DNA from 2 places in the Pseudoalteromonas sp. SWYJ118 genome. Region 2 is predicted to be linked to the other one. Evidence: riboswitches for the same ligand, from Rfam matches in the RefSeq annotation. Region 2 holds a riboswitch; the other holds the start of a gene.

Region 1 (14,941 bases), on a different contig from region 2:
TTGTTTTCATATACAAGTAGCTCGCCGCCTTCTAAATTTTCGTGAGAAACACCGCATATACATACATGGTCAAAACCATCTTGATGCACGCCTTCTGGCGCTGCAGGTGTATCGCTATCAATGGCAAGCATACGGAATTGATGGATTTCAATATCACGTTCTTCATCAATACCGGTAAGTTGGCGAAACTCATTCACAATGCTTTTCATGCCTTCTGACTCAAGTAAACTTTGCGCTAGGTTTTCGTAAGTACGCTCTACATTACCCTGAAAAGTATTAATTGAATCGTCTTGAACAAATGCTTTGGTTTGTTGTAACTTTATTTCACCATTTTGCATTTTAACTACTGAGTAACGACGTTTACGAAAGGCACCATCTGCATAAGGATTAGCAGGCAGGTTATCAAAAGAAGGCTTAACCAAATCAATATTTGCTTGGTTAACAAAACGTAGTTGCAGTAAATTCTGGTTGTTTAATGCTGTCATAAAATCTCGCCTAAAATAATGAGAATATTGGTGAGGATTTTAATGCATATAGAAAGGAATTTTTGCTTTATTATTTATATTTAAATCAATTATTAGCTAAATTCAATGTAATAAACCATAAAATAGAGCATTAACTATCTAATATTTATTTTAGCCAATAAAAAACCCGCCGAAGCGGGTTTTTAAACAAACTCTAAAAATTATACAGCTTGTTGAATAATCACGTTGTCTGCTTTTTTAGTGTAAGCAGGCATACGGTGGAAGTTCAAGTAACGGTATGTATCTGACGCCGTTGCATTGATCTTCGCTGCATATTCTTGGTACTCGGCAGATGTTGGTAATCTACCTAAAATAGCGGCTACTGCAGCAAGCTCAGATGATGCTAAGAATACATTAGCGCCATTACCTAAACGGTTAGGGAAGTTACGTGTAGAAGTAGATACTACAGTCGCTTTATCTGCAACACGTGCTTGGTTACCCATACACAGTGAACAACCTGGAGTTTCGATACGTGCGCCAACACGACCAAAGATACCGTAGTAACCTTCTTCCGTAAGTTGGTCTTTGTCCATCTTAGTAGGTGGAGCAACCCAAAGTTGAGTTGGAAGTTGTCCTTTAAAGCCATCAAGCAACTTACCAGCAGCACGGAAGTGACCAATGTTAGTCATACAAGAACCGATGAATACTTCATCAATTTTCTCGCCAGCAACATCAGAAAGAAGACGCGCATCATCTGGGTCATTTGGAGCACAAAGAACAGGTTCTTTAATCTCAGCTAAATCAATTTCAACGATATGCTTATACTCTGCATCAGCGTCAGCTTCCATTAGTTCTGGGTTAGCTAACCAATCTTGCATTGCAGTAATACGACGTTCAATCGTACGTACATCGCCGTAACCTTCAGAGATCATCCACTTAAGCATAACAATGTTAGACTCAAGGTACTCAGAAATAGACTCTTTAGAAAGTTTAACTGTACAACCAGCAGCAGAACGCTCTGCAGATGCATCTGATAATTCAAATGCTTGCTCAACAGTAAGGTGCTCAACGCCTTCAATTTCTAGTACGCGACCAGAGAATTCGTTAATTTTACCTTTTTTCTCAACTGTTAATAAACCTTGCTTGATACCGTAGTAAGGGATTGCATGAACAAGGTCACGTAACGTGATACCTGGTTGCATTTCGCCTTTAAAACGAACCAAAATAGATTCTGGCATATCAAGTGGCATAACACCCGTTGCTGCTGCGAATGCTACTGCACCCGAACCTGCTGGGAATGAAATACCTAATGGAAAACGTGTATGTGAATCACCACCAGTACCTACGGTATCTGGTAATAACATACGGTTTAACCACGAGTGAATAATACCATCGCCTGGACGAAGTGAAACACCGCCACGGTTCATGATGAAATCAGGAAGCGTATGGTGAGTGCTTACATCGATAGGCTTAGGATAAGCTGATGTATGACAGAAAGACTGCATTGTTAAATCTGCAGAGAAACCTAAACATGCTAGATCTTTAAGTTCATCACGTGTCATAGGACCTGTTGTATCTTGCGAACCAACAGTTGTCATTTTAGGCTCACAGTATTGACCAGGGCGAATACCTGCAACGTTACATGCTTTACCAACCATTTTTTGCGCTAGTGTGAAGCCTTTATCAGAAACTTCTGTTGCTGTTGGTACTTTAAATGTATCAGTTGCACCTAAGCCTAGTGATGTACGCGCTTTATCAGTTAAACCACGACCGATAATTAGTGGAATACGACCACCAGCACGAACTTCATCTAAAATCACATCAGATTTAAGCTCAAAAGTAGAAATCACTTTATCAGTACCATGTTGCTTAACAACACCTTCGTACGGATAAATGTCGATTTGCTCACCCATGTTAAGCTCATCAACATTTAATTCGATTGGTAATGCGCCTGAATCTTCCATTGTGTTAAAGAAGATTGGAGCAATTTTATTACCTAAACATACACCGCCAACACGCTTGTTTGGTACGAACGGGATATCATCGCCCATAAACCAAAGTACAGAGTTAGTTGCAGACTTACGAGAAGAACCCGTACCCACAACATCACCTACGTAAGCAAGTGGTAAACCTTTCGTTTTTAATTCTTCAAGCTGAGTAATTGGACCAACTTCGCCCGCTTTATCAGGTGTAATACCGTCACGTTCAATTTTTAGCATTGCTAAAGCATGAAGTGGGATATCTGGACGAGACCATGCATCTGGTGCAGGTGACAAGTCATCAGTATTTGTTTCGCCAGTTACTTTAAATACAGTCACTGAGATCTTTTCAGCAACAGCTGGTTTATTAGTAAACCATTCTGCATTTGCCCAAGACTCGATAATTTGCTTAGCGAATGTGTTACCCGCTTTTGCTTTTTCTTCTACATCGTAGAACGCATCAAACATAAGTAATGTATTTGAAAGGCCTTTAACTACGATTGGTGCAAGTGTTTCGTCATCAAGTAGGTCAATCATTGGTGCGATATTGTAACCGCCCAACATTGTACCTAATAATTCTGCCGCTTTTTCTTTAGAAACAAGTGGAGAATTAGTTTCACCTTTAGCTACAGCTGCTAAGAAGCCCGCTTTAATGTAAGCAGCATCATCAACACCTGCTGGTATACGCTGAATGAACAAATCTAAAATGAATTCTTCTTCACCTGCAGGTGGAGTTTTGATTAATTCAATAAGATCAGCAGTTTGCTGAGCATCTAATGGCGCTGGTACGATACCTAACGCGGCACGTTCTTCTACGTGTTTACGATATTCTTGTAGCACAATATTGCCCTCTTGGTGACGTGAAAGTATCCGGTAGCGCTTCAAGCGCAAATAAGTTACCCAATACTTATAGTATTCTAACGCGTAATTATAAAGCTTTTATGGATAGATGAAAATCCATCCAGTTACGCAACTGATTATACCGATTATAAATACTATGAATAGTGGTTGTAGTAAAAACTATTTTCATGAATACTTGTTAAGTAAGAATCATTACCATTAACCAATATTAATTTATTACAGGCATAAAAAAACCCAGCACTTGGCTGGGTTTTTATTACAAACTATTTAATTAACGTAAAACTTTAACGTTTTTGATAGTTTTGATATGCGCTTCTACACGACGGTTCTCTGCGTTTGCAGCTTTAGTGTTTGCATCATTTTTAAGACGCTCTTCACCTAAACCAACTGTAGTAATACGGTCTTTAGCAATGCCATCAGAAACTAATTGCTTAGCTACTGCATCAGCACGTTTTTTAGATAACCATTTGTTGTAAGTTGCTTTACCTACAGAAGAAGTGTGACCTTCTAAAAGTACTGTTGTATCTGGGTACTCTTTTAAGAATGCAGATACTTTTTCAATATCGTTTAAGTACTGAGTAGATACTGCTGAAGCATTGTTAGGGAAAGTCACTAATAAGCTTACAGTTACTTCTTTATCTTCATATAAAGTACAACCAGTGCCATCAACTGCATCAGTCATAGGCGTGTTAGCACACTTATCATCTGCATCAGGAATGTTGTCGTTGTCGCTATCTGTAGGAGCTACAGCTACTTCAATTACCTTAGGCTCTGGAGCTGGTTTAACTGGCTCTACAGGAGCTGAATTTTGGCCAAATAAGTAGTTAATACCAATTTTAGCGCCTACATCTGTGTAACCACGGTCAAGACCTTGGTATACAGCTGTTTCAGCATTTACAAATAAGCCATCTGTAATGAAATGTTGGTAACCAACACCTGCATTTAAGAATGTGTTGTCATCTACTACGTCCATTTCTTTAATACCGAAAAGACCGTAGAAAGGACCACCATTTAAATGGTAAAGAGCATCAATACCGTAACGCTCGCCATCAATACTGTTGCGGTTGCCAGCAACTTTATCAAAAGCATTAAAATCCATATCTGCATATTCAAGACGTGCGCTCCAGTAATCACTGAAACGGTAACCGGCTTCAACACCCCAGCCAGTTGATTCATTTACGTCAAGACCAGCTTGAGCACGCATGTTTTTCCAAGATGCGTCATAGTAGTCGCCAAATGCGCCAATGTAGAAACCTTCTTCTTTATCAGCAGCGAATGTAGATGCGCTAGTTGCAGCCAACGCGATTGCAATTGTAAGTGATTTTAATTTCATTGTTTTCTTCCCATTTGAACAATTTTAAATTGTAGCTAATCGATACTAGCTCAATCAGTTTTATATAGACTAACTGAGCCTTTGTTAATCAATACTTAACGAAAAATAAAGTTTATAACTTTTTTCTATGCCCAGTCACAACACACATCCACTTACTATAGGCGAAATTAAAACTTTATTGAAAAATAAATATAGTAGTTTTTTGTAAATTAGTACTTAGCAAGGAATGTAAGAGCAATTAAATTAAATGCACTTATAAATGTAAATGCAAAGAAACATTGCTTGGCTTTAATTCGGCGCATAATACCACCAGAATTAACATTCCCCTAGATATATGCGCATGTTTGATTAAAAAATGACTCTTTTTAATCATGTGGTTATATTTAAAGTTAAGAGTTAAGTACCACAAAAAGTCTGGTAATCATTATCATTTATCGGTGCAGCCTGAAACTCTGATAGCTTTTCATCATCAGAATACGGATTTCCCACTATTTTCATAAAGCGCTCTAGTAACTCACTAGACCCTGCAGCATTATACTCTGCAATTATTTTTTCGATCATATGGTTACGAGGAATTACACGAGGATTTGCCGCTCTCATTACTTCATAACTATTATTGTCAGTTAAGTTTACCCACTTAGCTCTCCATTTGATTAGCGACTCTGGTACTACTGTTTCTCCCTTTAAGGATTCAGTAAGTGCATCAAAGGTATTGGTGTAGTCGAGCTGGTTATCTTTTAATAGCGTTAATAACTCTGCAATTAACTCACTTCCGCTTGCATTTTTTGCACTCAAGCCCAGTTTTTTCTCCCACATAGCCGTAAACTCAGTATTAAACTGCTCAGCAAAACTATTAATAAATGGCGTCATTAACGAAACAGCTTGCTCGTCATCATCACTAATAAGCGGTATTAAGCTCTCAGCTAAGCGTGCGCAGTTCCAGTTAGCTATATTAGGTTGATTACCAAAGGCATAACGACCTTGTTTATCGATAGAGCTAAACACGGTGTCAAAATCAAAATTATTCATCATGGCGCAGGGGCCGTAATCAATGGTTTCTCCACTTACTAGCGTATTATCGGTATTCATTACTCCATGAATAAAACCAACACGCATCCAACTAACCACTAATTCAACTTGGCTTTTAATTACAGCGCCTAAAAAGACTAAATAACGTTGTGGCCCTATATCTGTTATTTCTGGATAATGACGCTCTATAGCTAAATCAGCTAAATTTTTAAGCCCTTCAACATCGCCTTGCGTCGCTAAATATTGAAATGAACCAACACGAATGTGGCTACTTGCTAAACGAGTCACTATTGCACCTGCTTGTGGCGGATTACGATAAACCGTTTCACCACTGCCAACGACGGCTAAACATCGGGTGGTTTTAACACCCAGTGCATGCATTGCTTCGCTCATTACGTATTCACGAATAGCAGGACCAAGTGCACAGCGCCCATCTCCCCCTCTTGAGTAAGGAGTAGCACCAGAGCCCTTTAATTGAATATCCCACAGCTCGTTTTTATCATCATTAATAGCGCCCAATAAATGTGCTCGCCCATCGCCTAAACGCGGCGAAAAATGCCCAAATTGGTGCCCAGAGTAACCAAGTGCTACTGCAGGAATCGCCTGTTTTTCGTTACCGCTAAAAGTGCTAGCACGCAAATCAGCTGCAACGTTAATATTAAACTCTTTTGCTAAGCTCTCGTTCCACAGCAATAACTGAGGAGAGGCAACACTTGCAGGAAAATCTTCTATCGCAAAGTTTTCCGTAATGTCTGTGTATCTTGGCACTAATTTCATGGTAATTCCTATTATTGCTGACTTATACCAACACGGTTGTCACCAACGCCATAAGCAACAATTAAACTTAACTCTTGCATACTTAAGCCGCTTTGCTTTTGCATTTCATTAAAAAAAGCTTGGGCAGCACTCAGTGATTTTTTAGTTTGTAAGCCGCCGTCTATAATTTTATGAGCACGTAAGTAATTCTCTACATCGCGTGATAGTAAAAAGGTATCTTTACCAAGTGCTCGTAGCGCATAAGGTCCTGTATTTCCGCCTAAACGCGAACCATGTTTTTTTAAATACGCCCATAAACCAATAATATCGTCTGCTGGCCAATTAGCGACAAACTGGCTAAAACTGCCATGTTCCCCTGCTATTTCGTGGATCATGTAAGCATTTTCGGTAATTGTTTTTACTTTTTTATAGTTACGAACGATTCGCTCATCCGTTGCTTTTTGTTCCAGCATATCAGGTGGCATCATTAATAACTTATCAACGCTAAAATTCCAAAAAACGGCTCTAAAGCCTGGCCACTTATTATTAATGACTGACCAATAAAAGCCGCTTTGAAATACTTTTCGAGTAAATTCCTCAAGCCAATCGTCGTCACTTAACGTGCTTAGTTGTTTTTTAGATAGCGGTTTTGCAAGTAATAACTTAAGCATTTTTTCGGAGCCTTTTCGCTCTACCGCTCGCTTATAAATATCGCTAAATTTTTCCATACTAATTAAATACCTCACTACTTATATTGCTAGTGTACGAGAAAAGCACCCAATACGTAACCACTCCCATTATGGATGAATGAATATGCATTTAGTCGCTTGACACCTAGACGGCTAAAATGCTTTAATCGCCGTAATTACCCTATTTAAATTGCACAGGTTTGTAAGTTTTTACTCTACAAACAGGTGTAAAGGGCTAGAAGAGGTGCGTTATTCAGGTAGCGTATGTTAGGAGCGCAAACTCCAGTGAGCATACGTGAGGGGAATTAACGCCGAGAAGTAACCACTTTTGCGAGGTGTTTATTTCGGGCGACTAGGTTGAACCCTAGCGACTGTCACCAATAGCTGCTTATAAAAGCAGCTTATTAGTTTGGTGGAGAGCTTCTGATCTTAAATATTAAGGCCGTGCGCCCTATTATTTTAAGCCCATTCGCTCTTCGAATTATTAGTTCGAACGACGTTAATGCGGCTCCTTCCATAAAGCTTTTTAACTCTTCGAATAATACCAATTGCATTAAATTAGTTATCGCTAAAATGATCACGTTTTTAATAAAGTTGGTACAAATTATAAGTTCGTGAGAGATGATCAACAACTTCAATTTAAACGACTACTCATTGTGGACCGCGCTCGTAACGCCATTTGATCAACACGGCGATGTTGACTACAACACGTTAACTAAACTGGTTAGCGATCAAGAAGCGGCACATAACGGTATTTTACTACTTGGCAGTACGGGCGAAGGTTTAGCACTCACGCTAAAAGAGCAACAAGCCATTGTTGAACACGTATGCCAACTAAAACCAGCAGTACCACTCATGGTTGCTGTGGGCGGTAGTAACTTAAAGCAACAAATTGAGTGGGTTAACTACTGTAATACACTCCCAATTCATAGCTTTTTACTTGGCTCACCGCTTTATGCAAAGCCTGGCGCTATAGGTCAAACTCATTGGTTTGAAAGCCTACTTAATGCAAGTGTTCACCCGTGTATGCTTTATAACGTACCGGGTCGAAGTGCTGTTAGCATTCCAACGGCAACAATTCAAAACTTACAAAATAATAAAAATTTATGGGCACTAAAAGAAGCGAGCGGCAGCATTGCTCAGTTTGAAGCTTATCGCCAAGCAGCGCCTAATTTAGCTATTTTTAGTGGCGACGATGCGCTAATGCCATATTTTGCCCAAGCCGGTGCAAAAGGTTTAGTGTCGGTAGCTGCAAATGCATGGCCCGCACAAACTCACGAGTTTGTTAAACGCAGCTTAAGTGGTCAACACCCTAATTTATTTGCCCAGTGGTCAAGCGCTATTAATAGCCTATTTGCTGTTGCAAACCCTATTCCCGTAAAGGTATTGATGCATTTGCAAGGTCGCTTAAGCAGCCCGCAACTTCGTCCACCTTTAACACACCTTGAGTTAACTCAAACCGATTGCATCACAACTGCAAACAACACCATTTTATCTTGGCATTAAATACAGGTTTTTATAATGAGCTGGTTAGAACTATTAAATAATTTAGAATCGGGCGCAGTACGCGCAGCATCACAAAACGAAAGCGGCCAATGGCAAGCTAACGTAGAAGTAAAACAAGGCATTTTGGATGCCTTCAAAAATGGCACTAATACTGAGTTTGCAGGTGGTTTTGTTGATAAACATAACTTAGCTCCGCAAGAATTTAGTACTGACGATGGCGTACGTATGGTGCCGGGTGGCTCTAGTGTTCGCCGTGGTGCTTATGTTGCTAAAGGCACGATTATTATGCCACCAGCGTATGTAAACATTGGTGCATACATCGACGAAGGCACAATGGTAGATAGCCACGCATTAGTTGGCTCGTGTGCACAAGTAGGTAAAAACGTACATTTAAGTGCTGCAGTGCAGCTTGGTGGTGTACTTGAGCCAATTGGTGCAAGCCCAGTAGTTGTAGAAGACGACGCCTTTATTGGCGCTGGCTGTATTATTGTTGAAGGCGTAGTCATTAAAAAAGGCGCAGTACTTGCCCCTGGCGTGCGTTTATCAGCGACTATTCCGGTGTATGACTGCGTAAACGAGCGACAACTAGATAAAGGCGAGCCTATTCCTGAATATGCCATTGTAATACCAGGCTCTCGCCCTGCGTCAAACGAATGGGCGCGCGAGCAAGGCCTAAGCATGTCGTGTGCGTTAATTGTTAAATACCGCGACGAGAAAAGCGATGCATCATTATTACTTGAAGAGGTTTTACGATAATGAGCTTTTTGAGCACGCCTATCAAAACTGCTGTAAATACAATTACACAACAGCTTGATACACCTTTTTTTGTTTACGACCTAGATCAACTAAACGCGCATCTTGCACGTTTAGTTGCGCAAACCGATGTAAAACTGTGGTACGCGGTAAAAGCAAATCCACTGTCTAAAATTATTCAAAGCTTAGACAACGCTGGTTTTAATTTTGACGTAGCAAGTAAAGGTGAGCTTGAGCAAGTGCTAGCACAAGGTATTAGCTCACAGCGCGTGCTCAACACAGGGCCTGCAAAAAGCCCTAAACAAATTAAACACTTTATTGAGCGCGGAGTACGTATATTCGTAGCCGAAAGCCTCAATCAAGTACGTTGGTTAAACCAACAAGCGCAACTACAAAATACGCAGTTACAAGTATTACTCCGAGTGCAATTACGCTGGCCTGAAGGTGAAAAAAATCCACTGGGCGGCGACAGCCTTACGCCGTTTGGTTTGGGTTGTGATGAGTGGCAAGCACTCAATGTAACCGACTACCCTGCACTTAAGTTTGACGGCTTACATATTTTTCAGTGGGGCAACATGCTTAGCACGCAAAAACTAAGCGACTTGTGGTCACAAATGATTGCACCTCTTAGCCAACTTGCCAGCGATTTAAATATTAGCCTTAAAATTCTCGATTTAGGTGGCGGCTTAGGTATTCCTTATACACAAAGCGAAACAACACTTGATTGGGATGACTTAATAGCTGCACTCGCTAAAATTAAAAATGATGCGGGCGTAGAAGAGCTATGGATGGAACTGGGCCGCTATGCCGTTGGCGAATGTGGTCATTACGCAAACCCAGTAATAGAACGCAAACAAAACTATAATCAACAGCAAGTCATTTTAAGCGGCGGTATAAACCACTTATTACGCCCTGCTGTTACCAGCCAAGATTTTCCTGCTGCGTTACTGCGTGAATCCAGTGCTAAAACTCAAGCGGTCACTTTATACGGCCCACTTTGTACAGCGCTTGATTGCTTGGGTGAACATAACTTACCAAGCGATTTAAATGAGCACGACTGGCTAGTATTTAGCCAATGCGGTGCTTACGGCTTTACCGAAAGTATGCCGTATTTTTTATGCCATGAGCTCGCCGGCGAGTACACATTGCAAAACGGTGAACTTACCTGTGTTCGCCAAGCCGAAAATGCCAGCCACTACTTAAGGTAATAAGCATGAGTAATACAACACACATCAGCCAAGAGAACATTGTAGTAGGGGAAGTTGCAAACGGCTTACCGCTTACAATTCCTGTTTATCGTTTAAAAGGCGATGGCACAGGGCCTAGTGTTTATGTTCAGGCCAATATGCATGGCGCTGAAGTACAAGGCAACGCTGTTATTTTTCAGCTACTTGAGCAATTAAAACATCTTAACCTTAGTGGCGATATTACCCTTGTACCTTATGCAAATCCGATTGGTTGTAATCAAAAATCTGGCGAGTTTACCCTTGGCAGGTTCGATCCGATTACGGGCACTAATTGGAATCGCATGTATCACTACAATAAAAATTTAGTGGCACAGTTTGCACAAAATCATACCCAGTATGACGACGCTACATTAAAAAGTAACTTCAAACAGGCGCTTATTGACGAAGTAGACAGCAAACTTAACGGCCCGGCTTATTTACTTAATACGGGTAAACGCATTGCGCTTAACTTACAAAAGCTCGCTCATCAGGCTGATATAGTACTCGATTTACACACAGGCCCTATTTCAAGCAAGCATTTGTACTGCCCAACCTATGCAACCGACAGCGCACGTTACTTTAATATTGAGCATGTATTGCTTATTCCTAGTGATTTTGACGGTGCTATGGATGAAGCTAACTTTTGCCCATGGTGGCATTTAAGTGATGCACTTAGCGAGCAAGGTCGTGAATTATCAATACCTGTAGAAGCATTTACTGTAGAGCTAGGCAGCCAAGAAAAAATAGACTTAAAAGAAGCACTAAACGATGCTAACAGCATTTTAAGTTACTTAAATCACAAAGGTGTTTTACAAAACGCACCACATACGCCAGCTAATATCACTCGCTATGCATGTAATTTAGATGACTACTTTACTTATTACGCCCCCATTGGCGGCATGGTTGAATACATAGCCCCACTTGGCGGACACATTAAAGCCGGTGAGCCTATTGCTAATATTTTACGAATGGAGCGCTACTTAAGCGAGCAACCACTGCAAACACTTACTCTCGATTGCGATGCAATTGCCATTTTGCACTTTGCCTCGGCGAGTGTTAACCAAGGCACCGAACTTTATAAGTTTTTTACTAACATATTTGAGCTTTAGCTCACCCTTCTCATTGCGTGAGAGCACATAGTTAATGTGCATTAAAAAAGCGGCCTAGGCCGCTTTTTTTCTGATCTATATTTACTTTGTATACGTATAGACCTTGTTATAAATACAAATTCAGTAAAAGTTCACCGTTACATATGTAAAAAGACGTTATAATTAAATTAACGCATACAACACAACCCGAACCCACAAGGAATTACAATGAGCTGGCGCCACTGGATCACACTTTCTGCCTTAATAAGTACAGCTACCTTCGCACAAGAAGAAGTTGCTACAAATGAGCAAGACAACGACATCGAACTTGTAAAGCAGTGTATTTTAAATGAAGTAATTGGCGGAGATGGTAAACAAACATTAGACGATCTTCGTAAAAAGTGTTCAGCTCTTGAAGAAAACAAACAACTTACCGCGCTTGATAAACGCCAAGCTCGTGAAGAAGTAGGTAAAAAAAATAGAAATGTAATTACGCCACATAAGCGTAACTATATTTTACCGCTTTCGTACGTATCACACCCAAACGATCGCCCATTTGATGGCTTTGATGCACTAACCGACGACAACGACGGTGAACCGCTCGACAACTTAGAAGCAAAATACCAGCTATCGATAAAAGTGCCTCTTTACGATGATTTTTCGGATAAAGACCAAGCCATATTTTTTGGCTTTACACTGCAATCGTATTGGCAGCTTTATAACTCAGAAATTTCTTCTCCATTTCGTGAGACCAACTACGAACCAGAGATATTTTGGATAAATTACCTCGACCCAGAAAACGTATTATGGGGCGACGAAATGGCAATTGCTTTAGGTATTTCGCATCAGTCAAATGGTCGAAGCCAACCAAACTCACGTTCGTGGAACCGTATTTATGCAGACTTTATTTGGGAAAACAGAGGCTTTGTTTTTAGCTTTAAACCTTGGTACCGAATAGCTGAGGACGAAAAAGAAGATATTTTAGAAGCCAATGGCGACGACAACCCAGACATATATAAATACATGGGTTACTTTGAGTTTAGCGGCGCGTATCGTTTTCATGACCATGAATTTAGCTTTATGACACGTAACAACTTAAATTCAGATAATCGTGGTGCAATTCAACTCGACTGGTCGTTTCCTTTATGGGGCCGCGTTCGTGGTTATGCACAATACTTTAACGGTTATGGCGAAAGCTTAATTGATTACAATGCGGATGTAGAACGTATTGGTGTAGGTATATTATTAACCGATCTGCTGTGATACTTCCCTAAGTTTTACGCACGAAAAAGCCAAGCATCGCTTGGCTTTTTTGTGTTTTGAACAGCTAAACAGTTATTTTTTTACTACAAACTGTCCTTCAAATTCGGCAACCACGTTATCACCATCGTAAATAGTTACTGGCACTACGTAACTTGCTTTACCATCGGTTTCTAAATCGCTTAACTTGCCCTTACAGGTTTGTATATCAACACAGCCACGTGGGTCAGTAGTAAGCGGTTTTAAGTACTTAATGTTAGCATCGGCTAATACAATATTACCTTCAAGCCCAGCTTCTTTAAGTGCTAAGTACGTAGCGCCCCAACCTGTTAGCGTAGCCAAGCTATAAATAGAGCCTGCAAACATGGTGTTATGTAGGTTTAAGTTAGCGTCTAGGTCGGCGCTGGTTGTAAATTGCCAATCGGTATAGCTTTCTACCTTAATACCCATCGCGTCACTAATTGGAATAGACTCACGCCACGTATTTTGTAGTACTTGCGTCCAATTTGGATGACGGAACCAGCCTGGCTCACACGGTTTTTGCTTTACCATTTTAAAGTGTTGTACATCGCCATACGCTAAGTGCGCTTTTTCTTTTAATTCGTAACCATGGCGTTTATAAAACTCAAGCGCACGTTCGCGAGTAAATAAAACCAGTTCATCAGCATTTTGTGTCCATGCTATTTTTTCAAGCTCATGTAATAAACGACTACCAATATGTTGATTACGATTCCCTTCAGCAACGGCCATGTAACGCACTTGTGCTTGCTCATGACTGTTAAAGTGCAAACGTGCTACGCCTAGTACTTCGCCTTCTTTATTTTTTATAAAGCGGTGCTCAGAGTCTTGTTCCATATCGTCTTGTTCAGAGCCACGAGGCTCGCCCCAAGGCGCGCGTAATACCTGCCAACGCAATTGGTAATACGCTTGCCAATCTTCGCTACTTTGTGGGGTGCTTACCTGAAACATACATACTCCTGTTGTTATATAAGCCGTAAATAAAAGTCAAAAAAAGGCTACGGCGCTATACTAATAGTATTGGTTATCTACCAAGCTAAAAAAATAAAATAATTAAATTGATTGGCATTATTATGGCAAATACCATACTCCATCTTAAAAAAACTGCAAATACGACTTTGGTGATGGCTGTAAAATAACGTAAAAAAATAATGACAAAGGCCATTGCGCTTTAACGTTGCTAGTTTATGCTGAGAATATGACTGAAAAAATCAATTATATAAATTCACTGACGGGTTTGCTGAGCGATCAATTTATTGAAAATAGCCACAGCATTGGTCAGTTAATCTATTGGCATAAATGCAGTGGCGATCACATTCAAGTACGTGAGCACGAGCAGTTACGCTGGTTACTTATTAACGACACTCTTCAATCTGTTATTGATTTAAATAACCCGGATTTATTACTTTTTCCACACTTATTGTACCTAGATAAGCACTGGCAAGCTCTTAAGCCGCCACAAAAAGTGTTAGAACTCGGCCTTGGCGGCGGTGCAATTCGTAATTATTTACAACACAAATACCCTAAAGCACAAATAACATCGGTTGAAAAAAACGCCGATATTATTGATTGCTATACCCAGTTTTTTTCGTCAAATAAGAATGAGCAACTGCTGTGCGCCGATGCGCAACAGATTTTAGAAAGTGTGCAAAATATTGATTGGATTATTCTAGATTTATTTAGCCAAATAGACGCGCCTCGATTTTTATTTGAAGAGGCATTTTATAAAAAAATCTACTCGGCTTTAAATAACAACGGCGTGCTATTTATTAACTTTTTATCGCAGCATGAGTCGCAATTAAAGCAACTTCAGCAGCTATTACTCGATGTATTTGGTTGTAATGTTAGCCCGCAAAAAATTACGGGCTATGTAAATCATATTGTCGTGGTAACCAAAAACTTAAACAGATAAGTTAAACGTAACGGGCCCATCGTTACACAAGCTTACTTGCATATCAGCACCAAACTCACCTGTGGCT
Region 2 (14,941 bases):
GATGCGACGTGCTGATAATGGTATCTATACTATCAACCAGCATTTTGCGCGGTATTACGTTAATTTTAAACGCTTGCAGATTTGAAATACGGTGCTGGCTTATGCCTTTATTAAAGCTGTTCATTTCGCGGCGAAGTCGGTCTAAATCTTCTCGCAAGCCTTTAATGGTCGCAGCCACTTCGGTAAGCGCAACGCGAGCTTGGCGCTCAACAGCATCGCGTTCGTTATCAATATTATGAAAGGCGCTTATTAGCTTTTGGTATTTAGTGTATTCGTCGTTTTCGTTGTCGAATTTAGTAATACCCGCGTTATATACATGCAAATAAGTGTTGCGTACGTTTATGTCAAAATTACGCAGCTCTTGGCAGTCTTTATTAAAATGATGAACAAGGTCGCTTAAGTTATCAAAGTCGACTGTAATATCAATCATGTACGGGGTTACTTTACCGCTGTATAAATCAAGAGTGTGATCAATTCGCTCGCTCTTAACTTGGCGTAAGCGCTCAGTTTGGCGATTAATTTGCTCTTGTTTAGATTTAATTAACGAGCGTCTGTCAGCAATTGAGCCACTATTTTTTTGAATATCTTGCAGGTAGTCGTCAACTTGTTCGCGCTCAGCTAATAACTGCTCTTTTAGCATGGCTTGCGCTTCAACCGACTGCTGCATTATATCAAACTGTTCTAAGCGTTTTAGGGCGCTCTCAGCGCTCATTAGTTCATCGTATAGCGCGTCTTTTTCTTTTTGCTTGTCGGCAACGTTTGCTGCAACATCGCGTTGTTGTTTAAATTCTTTAAGTGAATGCTCAAGTGCACTGAGCTGAGCGGTTAATTGCTCTTTGTTTTCGCCGCTTTGCATTTGCACAGGCGAGAGCTTTTTAAGCTTAATGCTCGCACCTGGCAGAGTTAGTACACCGCCTTTAACGTTTTCGCTAAGTAGCGATAAAAATTCACCAAACGCATCTTCGTCATCAATGGTTATATCGCCATTAGTGGTGGTCGCAAATGAGAGAATATCAGGGTTTAAAATCCGCGATATTTCTTCTACTTCTTTTAACGAGAGATCTTCGCGCATACGGGTAAACAAATTAAACTCAAGGTTTTTAAGTTGCAGCTTTAAGCTCTTAATTTGTTTTTGTGTTTCGCTAATGCGGTAGTCAAGCGTGTGTAGGCTTTGCCCTTGTGCGCTGGTTATAGAGTGCGAAAGCGACTCGTAATCTTGCTTTAACTGAGTCAGGCTGGTTTTAAGGGTGGCTTTATTTACCAGTTCAAATTCGCTTTTAAGCGCATCGTAATCTAAAAACCACTGCTCAATTTGTGTTTGTCTGCGCTCTATGTCGCGCGATTGCTGTACGTATAGGCTTTGCTTTTGCTCAAACTCGTGTTTTTCGTGCTCTATATCTTCAAGCGCTATACCCAGCTCATTAAGTTGCGACTCTTGATAAGTATTAAAATCAATCAGTGCTTGGTCAATTTTAGGTGCATACGCCGCTAATTTACCTTTAAGCACGGTTTGGTTTTCAAGCATTGATTCAAGCGCGGCTATTGGCTCTTGCATTGACTCAAGGGCTTTTAGTTCGCGTTTTGAGCGATTTACTTTATCAAACGAGCGGCGCCATACTTCATAAAAGTCGACCTTAGAGTTCGACATATGGCGTTCAAACACGCGTAGCATAAAGCGTTTTACGTCGCTTGCGCCTAATTTGTGTAAGTTAAGAATACGTCTAAATATTTCTTTATAAATAGAAGAGTCTTGCACATTATTAAGCGGGATCATTTTTAGGTTTATGTCGCCGTCAAAAGGCGTTGCGCCGCCAGTCAATAGCGCGTTGAGCTCTTGTGCTTTAAGCTCAATAGGATTGTAATTAAGCGATTTTAAATGGTTGAACAGCTTGGTAAATTTAATAATAGTTTTACCTTGCGTGTACTGCTCTAAATCAAGCTTTCCTTGATAACAAAAGTACTGATGCGCGTAACCGGCAATTTTACCAAGTCCCGCAACGCCTATTACTACCGAGCCATGAGGCAAGTTAGCTTCTAGTAAAATGTACGACTGATCGGATGAAAAATAAAACTTTCGGGTTTCATCTAAATCGTGTCCGTCCCATTCTGTTAAGCGTAAATCGTTAATAAGCGGAAACTGCAGGGCGTTAATAACCGAGCTTTTACCTGTGTTATTGGGCGCGCAAATAGAGCTGCTTTTATCAAGCGGGATCACACATTTTGCATAGCCTGCGGTGTTAAGTAGGGCGAGTTTACTTAGTCCGTATAGATTTTTCATTCCTCGTCCTCTGTAATGTAGGTTTCTTCGTTTACTTCCATGAGTGCATCTATGTAGCGGTGAATTGGCGCTTGTAGCATAAAGCCGCCTTCTACTTCGCGGGCTAAACCTAAGCGCACCATGCGCAGATAAACGTCTTTGCGCAAATCAGATCCTGAAAATATCTCAAGCTGATCAAACAAATGTTTGTTAATTTGCACCAGCGTTTGCATAAGCTCTAAATCGTTTACGTCGTCAAACAATGCGCGCATTGGGTCTTTACCCGTATTGGCGTAGTGTTCAATTAAAATGTAAATAGTGAGCGCGATAGCGCGAGATATTTTGCCCATATTGGGTGTGCTTTCGTCGCTACCAAAATAATAAAAGCCACGGCTGTCGCGTTTTAAATCGTTACCTAAAGCGGTAAATAGGGCGGTGTAGTCTTCTATGTGTTGGTCAAGCTCTTGCCACATTACGTTGTCTTGCTCACAAATGTGATAACCCGCTACTAATTTTTTATTAATGGCTTGTAGATGGGTTAGCTCGTCTAAGTTTATGTGTGTCATAGTTTATTTACCTGCCTTTGGATCTGGCTGAGGCTCTGAATTAAATGGATATAAAGAAAAGTGTTGACCGGCAATTTTTACGCGGGCTTTTTCATCGCTTTGAATTATTTTAATATCGCTGTCGCTGACTAATTTTTGATACAAAAATAGCATTTCGTCGGCATCGAGATCTGGGTAGCTTTCATCTAAAAATTGCAACAAGGGTTGCGGCTTTTTACGTTTTTTATTAAAGCTCTTAGCAAAGCTGGTTTTAACATCGTTGTAGTCAGGAATATTAGGTGTAACAAATGCAGGCACGTCTTGTTGATCTGGCAATTGGTATTCTTCGTGTTCAAATTCAACCAAGCTTGCCATGTAAGCCACAATATGGCGTTGCTGACCAAGCGAGTATCGCTGCGCGTCGCTTACAAAATGTGGCTGCACAGCACTTAGCATGTTGTCTACGCCATTTTTACGCACAAGCCCAAGTACTTTGGCTGCTTGGCGAGTTATTAAGTTATTACGGCGAAGCTCTTCGCGCAGCGGCATAAGCATATCGGCACTTTTACGTAAGCTTTCTCTGCCCACTAAATGCATTTCTAATATACGGGTACGTAATTGCTCCAGCATTCGTTTGTCGTTGTAGGCTTTACCCGATCGCTCAATATGAATAATTTGCTTACTTATTTGTTCTTCAATGAGGGTAAAGCACGCATGAAATTCGCCGCGAATATCAACCATTTCAAGCATGGGCTCTATGTATTCGTCAAAGGCTTCTATTACCGCTTTATAACGCTTTTGCAGCGATTGCACTGCATTATTAGATTTAGCTTGCTCAACAAGATTTAAAATGGCGTTTTCGTTGTGCGCGTAGAGCTTCATTATTTTACGCACCCGATCATCCATAATACGGCTAAAGCGGCGCAAATCGTCAAAGTCTTCTATTTCGCCAGCGTTATCTAGGCGATTACCTAAACGTGCGAGGTCGTCGACTAATACGCTAATTTCTTGCGCTAAACCTAAATGTTCTTCTTGCAGTAAAAAAGTAGCAAAATCGGCAATGGCACGATTTATCTCAAGCTGAGAGGATTTAGCCAGCGGAATTAAAATATCTTGGTTTAACAAACGATTTGTTTCTTTATAAATACGCTCGTTTGACCAAGTAGGCTGTTTTTGTTTAATGGCGTTTTGTACGTCTTTCAGGCTAAAGTCAGCCATTTTAAAACGTTTAAATAATAGCTCTAGTACACCCCAATGTTCAGTTATGGTGTTTAGTAGCTTTTTAGCTGGGATCATAAGAGGTTACAACATCCTAGTATTTTATTATTGAGTTCTTTTAGAAGACTCATTATTACGTATTTTTAATTAACCTTGTCTGTATATAGTATTCGTTTTTAAGACCATTTAATAATAGTTTTTGCATAGAGGCAGTGCTAAAATTCGCGCCGAAAATAGGCACATGAAATGGAATGTTATTTGTGTGTTCTTTAAAACTATATCAAAGGTTGTTTAACTACCATGGTTTCCTCGATTATTCTAACCCTGATAGCGATTGCATTTTTACTGATCGTTATAGAAGATATAATCCATGTTAATAAAGCTAAAACCACGCTGTTTTTTGGTACGCTTTGCTGGATTCTTCTTTTTATATACCCACTTCACGGGCAAAGCCCCGATACGATTCAACACCTTTTAAACGAAAATATTTTAGAGATTGCCTCGTTATGGCTATTTTTAATGGCTGCAATGACCTTTGTCGCGTATTTAAATTCAAAGGGGTTTATAGAAAATATTGTGCACCGTGTTATGCCAAAAAGTATTAGCGAAAAAAAGCTCATGTTTTTGGTGGGTGGTTTTGCATTTTTGTTTTCGTCGATTTCAGACAACGTAACAGCTACGCTTATATCGCTCGCGGTTGTTATGTCGTTAAAACTTGAACCTAAAAAGCTCATTAAATACGCCACGCTTATTGTGTTTGGGGTTAACTCAGGTGGAGTATCGCTAATTACAGGTGACGTAACCACACTGATGATATTTTTAGATGGCAAAGTAACCATAGGTCATTTATTACTACTTATAGCGCCAGCACTTGCAAGCGTTATGCTGCTAGCCGGGTTACTGTCTATCGGTATGAAAGGGCGTGTTGAGTTTGCTGGTGCAGGTAAAACCCGCATCGAAAAAACCGACATTACCATTGCTGTTATATTTTTATCTACCGTAGTGAGCACACTTATGCTGAGTGTAGTTTACAGCGTACCGCCTTTACTCACCTTTTTGTTTGGCTTATCAGTGATGTTTTTAGTGGCGCAATTTTTAATGCGCAAAAAAGACATCAACAAAGACATAATCGATTTTGTTCGCGATATAGAATACGACACATTATTGTTTTTTGTAGGTGTGCTTTTACTTGTAGGCGCACTTAAAGAAATTGGTATGTTGAGTAAATTTACCGACCTATATACGGTAATGGCACCCGAGTACGCAAACTACTTAATGGGCATATTATCAGCAGGGGTCGATAACGTACCGCTTACTGCTGCTTTATTAAAAGCCGATATAGTAATGAGCCAACAACACTGGTTGTCGTTTACGTATGCAACGGGCGTGGGCGGTTCAATGCTGATCATTGGGTCGGCTGCGGGCATTATTGCCATGAGCAAAGTTAAAGCGCTTACCTTTATGAGCTACTTGCGTTTATCGCTGCATTTATTAATTTGCTACACCGTAGGTTATGCAGGCTCGTATTACATGGGCAGTTTTATTTGATGCATAAATTATTAAATGCTTGACAGCTAGACGTCTAAACGATAACTTTCAAAGCCCCGCTACTTAGTGGGGTTTTGTTTTATTAGCCACTGGTTAATAAAGCATTCAGAAGAGGTGCGATACTTAGGTACTTAATGTTAGGCGACGAAAGCCGATGATCATTAAGGAGGGAAGTACTCGCCGAGGAAAATAATGGTACGTCGTCATTGTTTTTCGGTTTATGGGGCTGAATCCTCAAAACTGTCACCAATATAGGTGGAGAGCTTCTGGCAGTGGACTTATCTTCAAGCATTCCTTTGCCAAGTTCTTCTTGTTTTATTGCGGTTTGGATACCGCGAAAGGAGACTAAATGACTACCCAATCAGCGCCACAAACAGTGCCTCAAACAGAGTTAAGCGCAAAATCAGATTACATCGTTGCCAAGTTTGGCGGAACAAGTGTTGCAAACTTTGAAGCGATGAGTCGCTGTAGCGAAATTATTGTTGCAGATAAAAGCGTACGTATTGTTGCCGTGAGCGCCAGTGCCGGCGTAACTAACCACTTAGTTGCACTGTGCAAACCAAGTATTACCTCAAGTGAGCGCCAAGAACACATAAACGGCGTGCTTGCTATTCAACAAACTATTTTAGATAAGTTATCGCTAGATGCCGATTTAGCGGTTGGCTTTAACGAAACCCTAAAAGCATTTCAAATATTGGCTCAAGAGTCACTAACAACCGATCAGCAACACGATGAGCTATTGAGCTTTGGTGAGCGTTTATCGTCGTATTTGTTTGCTCAGGTGCTGCGTTTACAAGGTTTAAACGCCGATCGCTTTGATGTGCGTAAAGTGCTTAAAACCGATAGCCAATTTGGTAAAGCAACGCCTAATGTTGCAGCCACAGCGCAAGCTGCTAAAGAGCATTTAATCCCGTTATTAGACACTCAAGTAATTGTGACGCAGGGATTTATTGGTAGTGACGAATACGGTCAAACCACAACGCTTGGACGTGGTGGTTCTGACTATAGCGCTGCATTACTAGCTGAAGCAATTAACGCTAAAAGTGTGCATATTTGGACCGACGTAGTGGGCATTTTTAGCACCGACCCGCGTTTGTGCGCAAAAGCGACGCCCATTGCACGTTTAAGTTTTGACGAAGCCGCCGAAATGGCGACCTTCGGCGCAAAAGTATTGCACCCAGCAACTATATTACCAGCGAGCCGTAGCCACATTAATGTATTTGTAGGTTCTAGCCGAGAGCCAGAACGTGGTGGTACATGGATTGAGCGCGAAAAATCGCAGCAACCAGGTATACGCGCAGTAACGCAACGTAAAAACCAAATATTGCTTACGCTTAAAAGCCCAGAAATGCTCCTAGCAAGCGGCTTTTTAGCACGCGTATTTACACTATTAAGTGAATACAATATATCGGTCGATTTGGTAACCACATCAGAAATCAGCGTAGCTATAACGCTTGATAACGCGCAAAACGCCTCGCGCCCAGAGCTTGATCAAGAATGCCTAGATAAGCTTGCAGAGTTTTGCCATGTGTCGGTAGAAAACAACCTAACATTGGTGGCACTTATTGGCTCTGAGATTCAATTACGCCAACACGAAATGAACTTAATGAGTGTATTAAAAGACTTTAACATTCGACTAATTTGTCACGGTGCAAGTAAGCACAACTTGTGCTTTTTAGTAGAGCAAACTGAGTCAGATAACGTAGTGCAGTCTATTCATAGCCGTTTATTAGAAAATGATTTTGCTGCGTAAGTAATTTTACTATTAAGAAGCGGTTATTCAGGAAAGCGATTTATTAAAGTTACCTAGTAAAATTAACTAGTAAAGTTACTTAACAAAATCAGTTAATAAAAAGCATCGCCAGTCGATGCTTTTTTTATGCACCACACTCACATCAAAACAAACATTGCTGTTACTACTATCAACTACAGTAACGCGATTGCTGCTAGCACTCAGCTTTGCACAATGTAATTCGTCAAACACATTGGGGCTAAGTAATTTTGCAATAGGGCGGCTGGTGGCTTTAGCAAGCGACTCTTTTAATGTCCAAATTCTAAAAAAAGTATCTGCTTGGGTTTGGGTATTAGTAGGCTCGGTAATAAGTGAAATTTCATCTTGATGATAAAAATGTTTAGCGAGCTTTTCAAACGGGCGCTTTAGGCTTACTTTTTCAATATCAAAACCAAACTCACTTTTATCAAAATTAAGCGCGACCCCAACCAAACCATGCGAATGCGAAATACAGGTATTTATAACATCACCACTTACATGTATTTGCAGCTTTGAGCTTGCCTCATCAAATTCTGTACTCATTTTATTAAGCGCTACGTGCGCATGTTGCGGCTGCGTTATTTTAATAAGGTGTTTTAACAATAACCGCGTCGCTAAATACTCTTGCTTAGCTTGAGGGCTTTTGCGACGGTTTATAATGGTTAACTCAAATGGGCTTAAGCAATCGGGTAAATTAAAGTCACTAAGATCAAGTGTTTTAGCATTAAATAATAAAATACTGTTACTTGCTAAAGACAAATTTGCCAATTGAGTTGAAGTAATACTCAAGGCGTTTTTAAAATAGTGTTCAGTCATAAAAGCCCTAAAGCAAAAGAAGTCGCTGATATTGTGAGCGGTTAACGCCACTAACAAAGGCTGGGTACAATTTTATTACTCAGCTGGCATGAAATATGGTTTAATTCACAATAATCAAAATAATAACAGATTTGTAGATGTATGGCACAAGTGCGTGATGGGTTTCAAAGCCGACTTGGTTTTGTTTTAGCCGCTGCTGGCGCAGCAGTGGGTTTGGGTAATATTTGGGGTTTTCCTACGCAAGCGGCCAACCATGGCGGCGGTGCATTTTTACTGGTTTACTTTATTGTTATATTTTTACTTGCGCTCCCTGCGCTGTATACCGAACTTTATTTAGGTCACAAAGCACAAGCTAATCCTGTAAAAGCATTGGGCGATGCATGGCAAAACACTAATCGTAAAGTTGGTGCAGCAGCAGGTTACATAGGCCTTGCGGGCGCAGTTGTTATGCTAAGTTTTTACTCAATAGTAGCAGGGTGGATGCTCTCGTACGCTATTGAACCTATAACAACCTTTTTTGGATTTACAGGCGCAAGCGAGTTTTTACATAGCGACTCAGTGCTGCGTAATTTTGTGTTTACACCGCTTATGCTTATTTTAACCGCCAGTATTATTTTAAAAGGGGTTAAATCGGGAATCGAAACTTGGTCGCGCCGTTTAATGCCACTGTTACTCATATTGCTTGTTGGTTTAATTGCCTACATTGCTACACTTGATGGCGCAAGCGAAGGCTTTGCCGCGTATTTAATTCCTGATTTTAGCCAAATACTCGACCCTAACTTAATTATTGCTGCAATGGGGCAAGCGTTCTTTTCGCTCTCGTTAGGTGTGGGTTGCATGATGATTTACGGCTCATATTTACAGCCAGATGCTAATTTACCAAAGCTCACCGCAGGTGTTGCTTTACTTGATACCAGTGTGGCGTTTTTAGCAGGATTACTTATTATTCCTGCTATTTATGTGGCGCAGCACAACGGCGTTGAAGTATTTAGTGGCGGAAAGCTTATTGGCGAAGGGCAACTTATTTTTGCTATTTTACCTGCGCTATTTAGCACTATGGGCGAAATTGGTTTATTAGTCGGCTTATTGTTTTTTGTATTAATGTCTATCGCATCGGTTACGTCAACTATATCGACCACCGAAATTCCGGTAGCGTTTTTAGTCGAAAACCATAACGTTAGCCGTACCAAAGCAACATGGGCAGTGAGCGCCGTTGTACTTGTATGTGCAAGCGCAATTATACTAAATTTTGATTGGTTATTTGGCTTAGTCATTATGCTATTTACCCAATACCAATTACCGCTTATGGGCTTGTTTTACTTTATTACTGTAGGCTGGATGTGGAAACGTGGTAACAAATTACACCAAGCAACAACCGGTTTGCATTACTGGTTTGCTCAGTACATTCGTTTTGTATGCCCAATATTAATGACCTTGGTATTTGCAAACGTCGCGTTTGGCTAAGCTCTATTTAAAGTAAATTTTTAAACAAAAAAGCGAATAGGGCTCACCTTATTCGCTTTTTTTGTACCGGTTATTTAGCTAAAGCCTAGGTCTTTATAAAACCTCATTAGTTAAAGATTTACCTTCACTTACTTCAAGGGCATTAAGTACGGTTGTGTTTGCTATTTCGGTAAGTGCTTCTTGTGTAAAAAAGCCCTGATGGCCTGTTACTAAAACATTTTTAAAGCTCACTAAGCGCGAGAATATATCGTCTTGATTTATTTCGTCGCTGTGGTTTTTAAAAAATAGCTCCGACTCTTGCTCGTAAACGTCAAGCCCCAGGTAACCTAGCTTTTTAGTTTTAAGCGCGCTAATACACGCGTTACTATCAAGCAATGCACCTCGTGAGGTGTTAATAAGCATAACGCCGGTTTTCATTTTACTAAACGCCTCGTCATTTATTAAATGATGAGTTTGCTCGGTAAGTGGGCAATGCAAAGAAATCACATCGCTTTGGCTAAGTAAGGTGTTTATATCGGTAATTGTATAATTGCCAGGTTGCGCGTAGGGGTCGCACACTAATACATTAGCGCCAAAGCCATTTAAAATGTTACACAGCGCAAGGCCAATTTTACCGCAGCCCACAATACCCACGGTTTTATTGTGCAAGTTAAAACCGAGTAATCCGTTTAAATCAAAATTGTCTTCGCGTACGCGGTTATATGCTTTATGCGTTTTACGGCTAAGCGTTAGCATAAGCGCTATACAGTGCTCAGCTACGGCTTCTGGGCTGTAAGCAGGGACGCGTAATACCTTTAATTTATGTGCTTTTGCTGCAGGTAAATCAACGTTATTAAACCCTGCACAACGTAGCAAAATAGTGTTTATGCCTTGGCTTGCCAATTGTTCAATAACAGTGGCGTTTACAGTGTCGTTAACGAACACGCATATGGCATCAAACCCGCTTGCTAAAATAGCGGTTTGTTCGCTCAGGGCTTGCTCAAAATACGTTATTTTTATATCACGCTGATCGCGTGTACTTTGTTCAAAAAAAGGCAGTTCGTACTTTTGAGTACTAAAAAAAGCAATGTTCATGGTAATAGCCTCGACGCTTAAGGAGTATTATTTATTACTAATACAATAAACTACTTTATAAACCTGTGCTTTAGTAGTGCGCATTTTATTGATTTAAATTAAGCCTTAAGCGGAGCCTTACTTGAGGTAAACAAAGGTATTTTTGAAGATACCTTTTTACCATCTTTAGCTGCGCTTAACTTTACGGCTTGCAGTAAGTTACTTTCGATTACTTGTTTAAGTGTTTCGGGTTTAGTGCGCGGTGCATAACGTGCAACAAGTTGCCCTTGTGAGTTAATTAAAAACTTAGTGAAATTCCACTTAATAGCACGGTTTTGCGAAATACCCCGCGTATGCGATTTTAAATAATTAAACAACGGATGTGTTTCTGGCCCGTTTACCATTACCTTACCAAATACCTCAAACGAGGTATTAAATTGCTCTTGGTAAAAGTCTTTAATGGCTAAATTATCAAGCGGCTCATTTTGGCCAAACTGGTTACAAGGAAACGCAAGTACAGTAAAACCATGGCCTTTGTATTGCTGATAGAGCTTTTCGAGCGCGTTTAATTGCACCGAAAAATTACACTTACACGCTGTATTAACAATAAGTACGGTTTTGCCCTGTAACTGGCTAAGAGAAAAATTTTCGCTGTTAAAAAGTGGTGCATTAAATTGATAAATACTGTCCATAGGTTACCTACTTACCTTTCCCGCTTAAGGAAATTTTATAAAGATTTTCATTCGCTTTTTTATCGACCGGTTGACATAATCGAGGTCTAGTTTCTAAGTTATCAGTTTAATAGGTCATTTTTATGTCAATGAAAGTCGCATTTATAGGTTTAGGCGTAATGGGTTACCCAATGGCGGGGCATTTAGCAAAAGCAGGGCATAGCGTATGCGTTTATAACCGCACTCAAGCTAAAGCACACGCGTGGACTGCAGAACATTCAGGAAGCCTTGCATCAACCCCGCGCGAAGCTGCCAACAATGCCGACATCGTATTTATGTGTGTTGGTAACGATGACGACTTACGCTCAGTAGTGTATGGCGACGACGGCGTGTTAGCGGGCATGCTGCCGCACACTGTTTTGGTTGATCACACCACAACCTCAGCTGAAGTAGCACGCGAAGTGGCTGCAAAAGCGGCTCTGCAAAATATCGACTTTATAGATGCGCCTGTATCGGGCGGACAAGCTGGCGCCGAAAACGGCGTATTAACGGTTATGGCGGGTAGTAGTGAAGCCGTATTTGCTAAAGTGCAGCCAGTTATGGCGGCGTTTAGTCGTTTTAGCCAACTGTTAGGCGGCGTTGGCTCGGGACAACTTTGTAAAATGGTTAATCAAATTTGTATTGCTGGCGCAGTGCAAGGTTTAGCCGAAGGCTTACATTTTGCCAAGCAAGCTGGGCTTGATGGTGAAAAAGTTATAGAAACCATTTCTAAAGGTGCAGCCGGTTCGTGGCAAATGGAAAACCGCTACAAAACAATGTGGGCGGGTGAATATGAGTTTGGTTTTGCCGTAGATTGGATGCGTAAAGATTTAGGCATAGCACTCGATGAAGCTAAAAACAACGGCGCTACTTTACCAATGACCGCAACGGTCGATCAATACTACGCCGATGTACAAGCACTTGGCGGCGGCAGATACGATACCTCAAGTTTACTAGCACGTATAGAAGCACTGCATAAAAAGTAACGTTTACGTTGAGTATGTCGATGTAGACGCTATAGATTTGTGGTTGCTTCGTAGACGCTAAACTTGCTTGCGTGACGGGCAAAGCCTGTAAAGTGACTTATTCACAATGAGGTTATGAGGCGCTGTGCTTTTAGAGGCAGTGATAGATCAAAAGATTATTGTTTTTATGTCTTCTCATTTACTCCTCATTCGCTTCTCTTTATGAATAGAGTTTTATTTAAGTAATTAAAAGCTGTGCTTTTCACGTGAGCAAGCTCAACGTTTACCCCAAAGTATAGATTTGTGGTTGTTTTTGTAGACGCGAAGCTTGCTTGCGTGACGGGCAAAGCCCGTAAAGTGATTTATTCACAATGAGGTTATGAGGCGCTGCGCTTTTAGAGGCAGTGATAGATCAAAAGATTATTGTTTTTATGTCTTCTCATTTACTCCTCATTCGCTTCTCTTTGTGAATAGAGTTTTATTTAAGCAATTAAAAGCTGCGCTTTTCACGTGAGCAAGCTCGACGTCTACCGCCAAAGTGTAGATATGAGTTTTACTTGTAGACGCGAAGCTTGCTTGCGTGACGGGCAAAGCCCGTAAAGTGATTTATTCACAAAGAGGTTATGAGGCGCTGCGCTTTTAGATGAAGTAATAAGTCTAAAACGGTTGTTGCTTTTATGTGTACTTATTTACTTCTCATTCGCTTCTCTTTGTGAAATAGTATTTTATTTAAGTAATTAAAAGCTGTGCTTTTCACGTGAGCAAGCTCTACGTTTACCCCAAAGTGTAGATTTATGATTGTTTTTGGAGACGCGAAGCTTGCTTGCGTGATGGGCAAAGCCCGTAAAGTGACTTATTCACAAAGAGGTTATGAGGCGCTGCGCTTTTAGAGTAAGTGATTAATTTAAAGCTATTCTTGGCTTATGTCTTCTCATTTACTTCTCATTCGCTTCTCTTTGTGAAATAGATTTTACTTTGCGTGTAGTGGTACAAATATTTATAAACAAAAAAACGCGACATTTTATTGCTAAAGTGTCGCGTTTTTAATGCGTTATACACACAAACTTAAAGCAAATTACATGCTTTGTGCGTAGTTATATAGCGCCTTTAAAATTGTAAGATTTTTTTCGCTGTCGTCATGTTCATGCGCTAGGTTTTCAAGGGTGATCATAAAATCTTGCGCATTAATCGATGGTTGATCTTCCCCGTGCATTAACTTGTTTTGGCAATACTGGCGCCATTGGTCAAGCTCTTGCTGGTTTAGCGTTTCTGGCCAGTTACGGGCGCGGTATCTAAACAATAACGTATTAAACTTTTTATCTTCAAAATCTAAATTCAATCCAGCCAAATCATCTGGTTTTGCATCACGAATAATCGCAAATTTAGCTTTGTCGGCATGGCTTGTAAACCCATCGTAAAGTAAGTAGTCAACGTTAGTAGTTGCGCTGTAATCGCCTTGCTCGTTAAACACCTCGGTTACTTTATCGCGAAGGTCGGTATTGGCTTTTAAAATAGCTAAGTTAGCTAAGCACTGCTCACGGTCAATTCCTAAACGGGCGGCGTTTTCAGGCAATAACGTTTTAGCAGGCGCTAAAATAGGGCACTTGTTTAAATGCACCAGTTTTAAGCCAACAGGTAAATCGCCCTCGGCTAAATCTAAGCGTTTGGTGTATAAACGTTTACGTAACTCTTCAACATTTAAATCAATAAGTACTTGCGGGCTTTGAGTTAAATCAAAACAAATAACCGCGTTTTTATTAACCGGATGAAAGCTCATTGGTGCAACCCAGCTTGTACAGCCTTGCGTTGCTGGTATGCGCGACGTGGTATGCACCAGCGGCGTCATGTTAAATACATCAACTAACTCAGCAAGCGCTTTTTTACCACGCAAACCAAAAAAGAAGTTATACAGCTTTGGCTGTTTTTCTTTTATTAGTTTAGCCAGTGCAATAGTGGCGGTTACATCGCTTAGCGCATCGTGTGCTGCGGCGTGTTCAATACCATTAGCTACGGTTAAATGCTCTAGCTTAAAGCTTGGGCTGCCGTCTTCTTTTAATGGCCATTCAATGCCTTCAGGACGCAGCGCGTAACAAGCTCGTACTAAATCAATAATATCCCATCGGCTATTATTGTTTTTATATTCGCGCTCGTAGGGGTCGTAAAAATTACGGTAAAAACTATAGCGGCTTACTTCGTCATCAAACCGAATACTGTTATAACCGGCAACACAAGTATTTGGCACACTAAATTCGGCATGAATTTTTGCTATAAATTCCGCTTCAACCAAGCCTTTTTTCATCGCCACTTGTGGCGTAATACCCGTAATTAAACACGCCTCAGGGTGAGGCAAGTAATCCGCTTGCGGCTTACAATATTCAATAAGCGGCTCGCCAATAATATTTAAATCAAGATCGGTACGAACACCTGCAAATTGGCTCGGCTTATCCTTTTGTGGGCTTGCCCCCCAAGTCTCGTAGTCGTGCCAATAGATTGTTGCTTGATTCTCTTGATAGCTTTCATTATTCATTCTATGTCTTAGCCCTTTATTTTTACGGGTTATTAGCGCTGCTCAGTTTCTTTTTGTATTTTCGAGT

What was found. A riboswitch is a leader RNA that binds a small molecule or an ion and turns the genes downstream of it on or off. The one in region 2 is predicted to bind lysine.
Region 1: another riboswitch for lysine. It lies ahead of dapA (4-hydroxy-tetrahydrodipicolinate synthase); the one in region 2 lies ahead of lysC (lysine-sensitive aspartokinase 3).

Annotation. Positions count from the first base shown of each region.
Region 1 covers NZ_JADYXC010000009.1:108,404-123,344, forward strand. The annotation lists gene I6F48_RS10805 (2OG-Fe dioxygenase family protein) at 1-485, opposite strand, end outside; gene acnB (bifunctional aconitate hydratase 2/2-methylisocitrate dehydratase) at 686-3,283, opposite strand; gene I6F48_RS10815 (OmpA family protein) at 3,576-4,637, opposite strand; gene I6F48_RS10820 (protein adenylyltransferase SelO) at 5,034-6,443, opposite strand; gene I6F48_RS10825 (DNA-3-methyladenine glycosylase I) at 6,455-7,150, opposite strand; lysine riboswitch at 7,343-7,542, shown strand; gene dapA (4-hydroxy-tetrahydrodipicolinate synthase) at 7,733-8,617, shown strand; gene I6F48_RS10835 (2,3,4,5-tetrahydropyridine-2,6-dicarboxylate N-succinyltransferase) at 8,633-9,373, shown strand; gene I6F48_RS10840 (PLP-dependent decarboxylase) at 9,373-10,578, shown strand; gene I6F48_RS10845 (succinylglutamate desuccinylase/aspartoacylase family protein) at 10,584-11,705, shown strand; gene I6F48_RS10850 (phospholipase A) at 11,913-12,947, shown strand; gene I6F48_RS10855 (bifunctional GNAT family N-acetyltransferase/hotdog fold thioesterase) at 13,020-13,913, opposite strand; gene I6F48_RS10860 (spermidine synthase) at 14,161-14,874, shown strand; gene dtd (D-aminoacyl-tRNA deacylase) at 14,863-14,941, opposite strand, start outside.
Region 2 covers NZ_JADYXC010000002.1:220,593-235,533, reverse strand. The annotation lists gene I6F48_RS03775 (ATPase) at 1-2,278, opposite strand, end outside; gene I6F48_RS03770 (condensin complex protein MksE) at 2,275-2,823, opposite strand; gene I6F48_RS03765 (hypothetical protein) at 2,827-4,098, opposite strand; gene nhaD (sodium:proton antiporter NhaD) at 4,321-5,568, shown strand; lysine riboswitch at 5,670-5,842, shown strand; gene lysC (lysine-sensitive aspartokinase 3) at 5,918-7,321, shown strand; gene I6F48_RS03750 (4'-phosphopantetheinyl transferase family protein) at 7,397-8,155, opposite strand; gene I6F48_RS03745 (sodium-dependent transporter) at 8,297-9,619, shown strand; gene I6F48_RS03740 (2-hydroxyacid dehydrogenase) at 9,713-10,693, opposite strand; gene I6F48_RS03735 (glutathione peroxidase) at 10,792-11,364, opposite strand; gene I6F48_RS03730 (NAD(P)-dependent oxidoreductase) at 11,487-12,368, shown strand; gene sbcB (exodeoxyribonuclease I) at 13,423-14,874, opposite strand.